Regions from separate parts of the Streptomyces sp. SP17BM10 genome, predicted to be linked through region 1. Evidence: riboswitches for the same ligand, from Rfam matches in the RefSeq annotation. Region 1 holds a riboswitch; the other holds the start of a gene.
What was found. A riboswitch is a leader RNA that binds a small molecule or an ion and turns the genes downstream of it on or off. The one in region 1 is predicted to bind cyclic di-AMP.
Positions count from the first base shown of each region.

Region 2: linked by a shared signal. The riboswitch ahead of PUR71_RS30845 (transglycosylase family protein) and the one ahead of PUR71_RS03515 (M23 family metallopeptidase) in region 1 are both predicted to bind cyclic di-AMP.

Region 1 covers NZ_JAQYXB010000409.1:34,437-38,557, reverse strand. The annotation lists gene PUR71_RS03520 (sensor histidine kinase) at 1-962, shown strand, start outside; gene PUR71_RS03515 (M23 family metallopeptidase) at 1,150-2,106, opposite strand; cyclic di-AMP (ydaO/yuaA leader) riboswitch at 2,109-2,288, opposite strand; gene PUR71_RS03510 (DHA2 family efflux MFS transporter permease subunit) at 2,600-4,121, shown strand, end outside.
Region 2 covers NZ_JAQYXB010000661.1:14,507-18,627, reverse strand. The annotation lists gene PUR71_RS30855 (LacI family DNA-binding transcriptional regulator) at 1-315, shown strand, start outside; gene PUR71_RS30850 (hypothetical protein) at 416-616, opposite strand; gene PUR71_RS30845 (transglycosylase family protein) at 891-2,171, opposite strand; cyclic di-AMP (ydaO/yuaA leader) riboswitch at 2,179-2,340, opposite strand; gene PUR71_RS30840 (sirohydrochlorin chelatase) at 2,702-3,679, opposite strand.

The DNA of each region.
Region 1 (4,121 bases):
AGCCGCTCGAACCGGTGCAGGACGCGCTCACCGAACTCGCCCTGATCACCGCCGGCGCCGCGGCCGTCGTCATCGCGCTCGCCGCCGCGGGCGCCCTGTGGATCGCCCGCACCGCGCTGCGCCCGGTCGACCGCCTCACCCGCGCGGCCCAGCACATCGCCCGCACCCAGGAGCCGGGCATGACGATCGAGGTCTCCGGCCACGACGAGATCGCACGGTTCGGCGAGGCCTTCAACGCGATGAGCACCGCCCTCGCCGGCTCGCTGGAGAGCCAAGCCCGGCTGATCGCCGACGCCGGCCACGAACTGCGCACCCCGCTGGCATCCATGCGCACCAACGTCGACCTGCTCATCCGCAGCAAGGACTCCGGCCGGCCGCTGCCCGAGGCGACGCTCACCCGCATCCTCGGCAACATGAAGGCGCAGATGACGGAACTCTCCACCCTCATCGGCGACCTGCTCGAACTGTCTCGCCCCGCCGACGCCCGCGGCGCCAGGCCGCTGCCGGTCGTCGCCCTGCACGACATCGCGGCCAGAGCCGTCGAACGGGCCGAACCGCGCGGCCCCGGCCTGGCGTTCGGCGCCGACCTGACGCCCTGGTACGTCCGCGCCGACCCGCACGCGCTGGAGCGCGCCGTGATCAACCTGCTCGACAACGCGGTGAAGTTCAGCCCGCCCGGCGGACGCGTCGACGTGTCGCTGACGGACGGCGAACTCGCGGTCCGCGACCAGGGCCCCGGCATCGCCACCGAGGACCTCCCGCACGTCTTCGACCGCTTCTGGCGCTCCCCGTCCGCCCGCCAACTGCCGGGCTCCGGACTCGGGTTGGCGATCGTCGCCCGCACGGTCCGGGCGTCCGGCGGCGAGGTCGCGCTCGCACCGGCCGGCCCGGACGGCGGCACCGTCGCGACCGTCCGGCTCCCGGGCGCGGCCACGCCACCGCCGCAGACGCCGCCCAACTGAGGGCCGGAGAACGACAGCGACCGGCCCGGCCACGAGGAGTCCTCGTGGCCGGGCCGGTCAGGGCGTGTCCCGCGCCCATGTCCGCCGGTGCGGCGATCACCCGGTCGAGCGGTCACCCGACATGACCATCCCGGTCGATCGTTTCGCCCCGCACCCGCGGTGGTCCGTCATCCCCAAGGGGGACTGCTCAGAGCGCGACGCCGTGCGCCCGGAGGTAGGCGACCGGGTCGATGTCCGAGCCGTACTCCGGTCCGGTGCGGATCTCGAAGTGCAGGTGCGGGCCGGTCACGTTGCCGGTCGCACCGGACAGGCCGAGCTGCTGGCCGACGGTCACGGACTGGCCGACCGTCACACCGATCACGGACAGGTGCGCGTACTGCGCGTACTTGCCGTCGGCGAGCTTGATCTCGACCTCGTTGCCGTAGGCACCGCCGTTGTCGGCCTTCACCACGACGCCGTTGGCGACGGCGCGCACCGGGGTGCCGGTGGAGGCGACGAAGTCCTGGCCGGTGTGGTGGCCGGAGGCCCACATCGAGCCGGCGACGCCATAGGCCTCGCCGAGCACCGGGTTGGCCAGCGGGGCGACGTAGCCGGAGGTGGCGGCGACCGGGGCGGCGGCCGGCGCCTTGGCCGGCTGGGCCACCGTGGCCTGGGTCTGGACCTGGGCACCTGGGGTGGTGGCCTCGGTCTTGACCTGGACCTTCTGCTGCGGAGCGGACTGCGGCTTGGCGGCCGGAGCAGCGGGCTTCTGGGCCGGAGCGGCCGGAGCAGCCGGGGCGGCCTGGGCGGCGATCGCGAGCGACTGACCCGGGAAGATCAGGTTCGGGTCGGCGCCGACGACCGAACGGTTGTGCGCGTACAGCGCCTGCCAACCGCCCTCGACGTGCTTGGCGTCGGCGATCTTCGAGAGGGAGTCACCGCTGACGACCCGGTAGGAGGCGTCGGCCTGGGCGGCGACCGGGGCGGCCGGAGCGGCCGGAGCCGGGGCGGCGGCGACCGGAGCCGCGGGGGCGCCGGGGGCGGTGTGGGCCTGGGCGCTCATCGCGGTGACGAGCGGGAGGGCGAAGGAGACACCGGTGACGGCGGTCGCGATGCCGATGCGGGCGGCGCGGGGCAGGGTGATACGACGAGCCTGAGCAGGCATGGAAGTTTCCTCTCCGACGCCTGCGAGGTGAGCTGTCGGGTTCGGGCTGGAGTTGCCCGGCCGCATGCGCGGCTTCACCCCAAGCCGGTCCTGGACTTCCACGCGAACAGCGCGAATTCCGGTCCGGCGACTTACCTGTGGGTCCCCCGCTCCTGCCGTACAGAGTTCAGTTCGAGCCACCGGGCAGCGGCAGGACTCGGCGTTCCGCCCGGTGGATCCGTCCGGGCTGGCCGGTCGGTCGCTGAACTAAAACTCATCCGTCCGGGTGAAGCAATGTCGATCTCTTGAACCCGCAACAACCCCGACCGCCCCGATGACACTCCGAACGACCCGAAACACTCTCCGTACACAATCCATTCACCCCTCGCAACAGATCGGCAACCCTCCGCCGACAACCCGACCCCTCCGCAAGCGAACCGTCACCGTCCGCATCCACCGGACGCGCCACCGGTGACCCTTGTCACGTGCACCCCGACAGGCGGAGGATCGGGCCGTGGCCACAACCAACGCCGGCACCCTGCGTCTGGGCACCGCACAGGGACGCTGGGTCCTCCTGGCAACGGTGCTCGGCTCCAGCATGGCGATGCTCGACGGCACGGTGGTGAACGTCGCCCTGCCCCGCATCGGCACGGACCTCGGCGCCTCCCTCGCGTCCCTGCAGTGGACGCTGAACGCCTATCTGCTGACGCTCGCCGGGCTCATCCTGCTCGGCGGCGCGCTCGGCGACCGCTACGGCCGGCGCCGGGTCTTCCTGCTCGGCGTGGTCTGGTTCGCCGTCGCCTCCGCGGCCTGCGCCGCCGCACCGAACATCCAGGTGCTGATCGCCGCGCGCGCCGTCCAGGGCATCGGCGGGGCGCTGCTGACGCCCGGTTCGCTCGCCATGCTCCAGGCGGTCTTCCACCCGGACGACCGCTCGGCCGCGGTCGGCCTGTGGTCCGGCCTCGGCGGGGTGTCGGCGGCCGTCGGCCCGTTCCTCGGCGGCTGGCTCGTGGACGGCCCCGGCTGGCGGTGGATCTTCCTGCTGAACCTGCCGCTCGCCGCCGCCGTCATCGCGGTCGCCACCCGCCACGTCCCCGAGAGCCGGGACGAGAGCGCCACCGGCCGCTTCGACGTGCTCGGCTCGGTGCTCGCCGCCCTCGCGCTCGGCGCCATCACCTACGCGCTGACGGCGGCCGGCGAGGGCCTGTCCCCCGCCGTCTGGGTCACCGGCGTGCTCGGACTCGTCCTCTGCGCGGCGTTCATCGCCGTCGAACGCCGTGCCCCCGAGCCGATGCTGCCGCTGGGACTGTTCTCCTCACGGCTGTTCACCGCCGTGAACCTCGTCACCCTCTGTGTGTACGCGGCGTTCAGCGGGGTGTTCTTCCTGCTGGTCGTCCAGTTGCAGATCGTCGCCCACTTCTCGCCGCTGGTGTCCGGCCTGGCGCTGGTCCCGATCACCGTGCTGATGCTCGCGCTGTCCTCACGCGCCGCGCGACTCGGCAAGCGGATCGGCCCGAGGATCCCGCTCACCGTCGGCCCGCTGCTGTGCGCCGCCGGGGTGCTGCTGATGCTGCGGATCGGCGCCGGCTCCTCCTACTGGGCGGACGTCCTGCCCGCGGTGACGGTGATGGGCTCCGGCATGACGCTGCTGGTCGCCCCGCTGACGGCGACCGTGCTCGCGGCCGTGGAGGTGCGGCACGCGGGCATCGCGAGCGGGGTCAACAACGCCGCCGCCCGCGCGGCCGGCCTGCTCGCGGTCGCGGCCCTCCCGGCGCTGGCCGGTCTGAGCGGCGAGGCCTACCGGGTGCCGTCCGCGGTCGACGACGCCTTCCACACCGCGATGCTGATCTGCGCGGGGCTCCTGACCACCGGGGCGATCACCGCGTTCGTCACCATCCGCGGCAACGTGCTGGCCCCCGAGGACCACCCGGTCGCGGAGCCGGACACCGAATGGTGCTGCGGCACGACCCCGCCCCTCGACCCCGGCCACGTCCACACGCCCGAGGGCCCCGCCACCGATCCGGCAGCAGGGCCCT
Region 2 (4,121 bases), on a different contig from region 1:
GGCGCGCTGCTGGACAAGGGGTGCACGGCGATCGTGTGCGGCAGCGACATGATGGCGCTCGGGGTCATCCGGGCGGTGCGGCAGCGGGGGCTGTCGGTGCCGCACGACGTGTCGGTGGTCGGCTTCGACGACTCGCCGCTGATCGCCTTCACCGAGCCGCCGCTGACGACGATCCGCCAGCCGGTCGAGGCGATGGCGACGGCGGCGGTGGACGCGCTGCTGGAGGAAGTGGGCGCGAACGCCGCCCAGCGCGGGGAGTTCATGTTCCAGCCGGAGCTGGTCATGCGCGGCTCCACAGGGGCCTGCGCGCGCTGAGGGCGGGCCGGCCGGCGACGGCCGTGACGGCCGCGGGAAGGGCCCCGGAGGGCGGTTGCTCTCCGGGGCCCTTCGGCGCGCCGTAACGGGTCGGCCGGGGTCAGCCCTCCTGGACGGCCGGGCGGTCGGCGGTGACGCGGTGGCCGTCGGCGGCGTCGCCGGTGCGGGTCTCGGTGCGGCGACCGCGGGCCAGGTAGTCGCGCAGGATCAGTTCGACGGCGTCCTGAGGACTCTTGGTGCCGGAAAGCATCATCGCGTCGATCGCGAGGTTCGCGTCGAGCGTGACGGTGACCTGGGCCATGGGTGACTCCTCCTCGGGTGCAGAGCAGCAGCATGCCCGTTGGGCCGGGGTTTGACCATGCGAATGCTCCGGTGCGCGGAGGGGCGGGTGCGTGCGGGTACGGCGAAGCCCCGGGGAGAGCGACCAGTCTCTCCCCGGGGGCGGGCGGGTGGCAGCTGACAGATGACAGATGTTGAAATCTGTTATCTGTCAGCTGTTATCTGTTATCTGTCAGCTGCGCGCTGCTACCCGCGATCCGTCAACCGCCCCCGGCGGGACGGTTCCGGAAGGACCCTCAGACGCGGCCGGCGAAGTCCGGCGCCCAGTTGGCGATGGTCTGCAGGCGGACGCCCGCGCTGGGGTTGGCGGCCTCGACGTACTGGCCGCCGCCGATGTAGATCGCGACGTGGTAGACGCCGGAGTCCTGGCCGTTGTTGGACCAGAACAGCAGGTCGCCCGGCTGCAGGCTGTCCAGCGAGACGTGGGTGCTCGCGGCGGCCTGGTCGTTGGCGACGCGCGGCACCGAGATGCCCGCGGCGCGCAGCGCGGCCTGGGTCAGGCCCGAGCAGTCCCAGCCGCCGTTGCCGGTGCCGCCGTAGACGTACGCCTGGCCGACCTGCGCCTTGGCGAAGTCGACCGCGGCGGCCATCGAGCCGGTGACGGCCGGGGCCGGGGTCTGGGTGGCGGGCTTCGAGGACGGCTTGGCGGCCGGGGTCTGGGCCGCGGCGGCCGGCTGGGCGTTCACGGTGTTCCCGGCGGAGGACTGGCCCGGCTTCTGCGAGCGGTCGAACCAGTTGAAGTCACCGGACTGGTCGGCCGGCGCCTGGGCGGAGTCGCCGAAGGACAGGTGCTGGCCCGGGTAGATGGTGTTCGGACCGTCGGTCAGGGTGCCGCGGTTCAGCTCGTACAGACGCTGCCAGCCGCCCTTGACGTTGTGCTTGTCGGCGATCGTCGACAGCCAGTCGCCGGCCACGACGGTGTAGTCCGAGGCACCGGCCTGGGCGCCCGTGCGGGCACCGCCCTGGGCCCAGTCCTGGCGCTTCTGCGCCCAGGTGCCCTTGGCGGAGTCGGCGGCGGCCGGGGCCTGCGCCTGGTCCTGCGCCGGGGCGGCGGGCTTGACGGCGGGCTTCGAGGACGGCTGGGCGGCCGGGGCGGCCTTCGTGGCGCTCGCGGCGGCGGACGTGTCGACCGCGGCCGGGGCGCCGCCAGCGGTCAGGCCGGCCTGGACGGAGCACACGGGCCAGGCGCCGGGGCCCTGCGAGGCGAGGACCTTCTCGGCGACGGCGATCTGCTGGTCCTTGGTGGCCTGGTTGGCCTGCGGGGCGTACGAGGTGCCGCCGAAGGCGGCCCAGGTGCTGGAGGTGAACTGCAGGCCGCCGTAGAAGCCGTTGCCGGTGTTGATGCTCCAGTCGCCGCTGCTCTCGCACTGGGCGACCTTGTCCCAGGTGGCGATGGAGGCGGCCGAGGCGGTGCCGGAGGTGAGGCAGGGGATGGTGAGGCCGACGCCCGCGACGCCGAGGGCGGCGATCACACGGCGGGTGCGGCTGGACAGGCGAGTGCCGTTGGTGGGCAGCATGAAGACGCGGTCCTCTCCCACGCCTGCGAGGTGAGCTGTCGGATTCGGGCCGGAGTTGCCCGGCCGCGCTGTGGCGCGGCTTCACCCCTAGCCCAGAACCGTTCCGTGGAGCGGTCCGGGGCGACTTACCTGTGGGTCCCCCGCTCCTGCCGTGGTGCGTTTTCGCGCTTCCAGCGCACCCGACGGCAGGACTCGGCGTTGCGGATGAGCTGGGTCCGTGTGGTCACGAACGGGGAGCACGTTAAGCAGACTTAAGTTCGAACTGCAAATACCTGTGATGCGCATCACGGGTTATGGAAAGTCACCAAAACTTTCCTTTTCCAAGATCGAAAATGATCGTTTTCTCGCAATAAACCTGCGGATGTGCACAACTGGCAGATGCTCAGGATTCGGATGACGGAAGGTCACCCGATCGCAAACAATCACAGAACGGACATCTCGCACATTAGGTTCTTAATTCCTTTACGCCGCAAGCCGAAAGGGCCCGGAACGGAGTCGTTCCGGGCCCTTTCGGTGCGTGCGGTCGGCGGCTACTCGCCGACCTCCTGCGCGGGCGCCCCGGGGGCCGTCCCGGTGGCCGCGTGGGCCGCGCGGGAGCCCTCGGCGGCGGCCTCCGCCGCCTCGGCCTCGGCCTGGGCCTGGGCGGCCGCCAGGGCCTCCGCGGACGGCGTCGGCAGCGCGGCCAGGTACAGCGAGGCGATGAGCTGGCCGACCGTCTGGTAGGCGCCGAGCGGCGCGGCGGACGGGCAGCCGGTCTCCTCGGCGGCCGTGGCGAGCAGCTCGGAGTCCGCCTCCGGGCCGATCACCAGCGGGGCCAGTGCGGGGCGCTGCGAGCCGGTCTCCTTGAGGTGCGCGACGGCGGCGGCGACCGAGCCGGGCACGTCGAGCGCGGCGGCGACGACCGGGACGGCCAGGCGGGCGGCCAGCAGCACGCCGGTGATGCCGGCGGCGGCCGCGGCGTCCTCGCCGCCCACGGTGGTCAGCACGACGCCGTCCGCGGCGGTCGCGATGGCGAACAGGCGGGCGCGGTCGGCGCGGGCCAGCCCGGCCTCGGACAGGCGCACGTGGACGGCCTCGGCCAGCAGCGGGTGCGGGCCCAGCACGTCGGTGACGTGGGCGCCGTACTCGGCGGCGAGCGCGTGGAGTTCGGGCAGGAAGTCGTGCGGGCCGGGCACCAGGGGCACCAGGATCGGCGCCGGGACGCCGGCCTCCGCGGCGGACGCCAGCAGCTCGCCGATGCTGCGCTCGGTGCCGTCCGCGCCCTCGGTGCCCTCGCCGGGGAGGTAGCCCACCGCGGTCTGGACGCCGTTCTGCTCGCTGCGGACGATCGAGAGCAGTTCCTCGACGACCGAGCGGGACTCGGGCCCGGCGGTCGCGGGCACGGCGAGCACCAGGGCCGGGGAGCCGGCCGGGATCTCGGGGCGCTCGGGGCGACGGTGGCGCCCCCGCGCACGGGAGCCTGGAGTGCGAACGGGCAGTGGCGCGCCCGGGATGGCTGCGGTGCTCATGGCGGAGATCGTAGGTCATCGGCCCGTCAGGACTGCAGTCGGCTGCCGTGCCGGTTTCGCGCGAGCGTGGTGTGCGCGGCGCGCGGAGGTCCCGCGTACGCGGGCCGATGAGCGGTCATTGGGTCATATTCCGGACATACCTGCCCCAACCCCCGCGCGTCCACCGGTATCTCCTGGAGACGCGGTCGGCAGGGCGTCACGTTGCATCCGTGGCGCGTGAGATGTCTCACAGTCGACGGGCTGTCTGACGGAGCGTCACGAGTGCGCGACTCCCGGCTTTCGAAGATCAACATTCAGCGGGGGGCCGCTCACGGCCGGTTATCGGAGGGTGGACGGTTCGGTCGACTATGTCCGTTTACGTACCGTCGCGAGAAGGGTCCGTGAAGAGTTCAGGTCGGCCGGTGAAAGGCCTCGTGCACCTGCACCGTCTCGTGCTGATGCA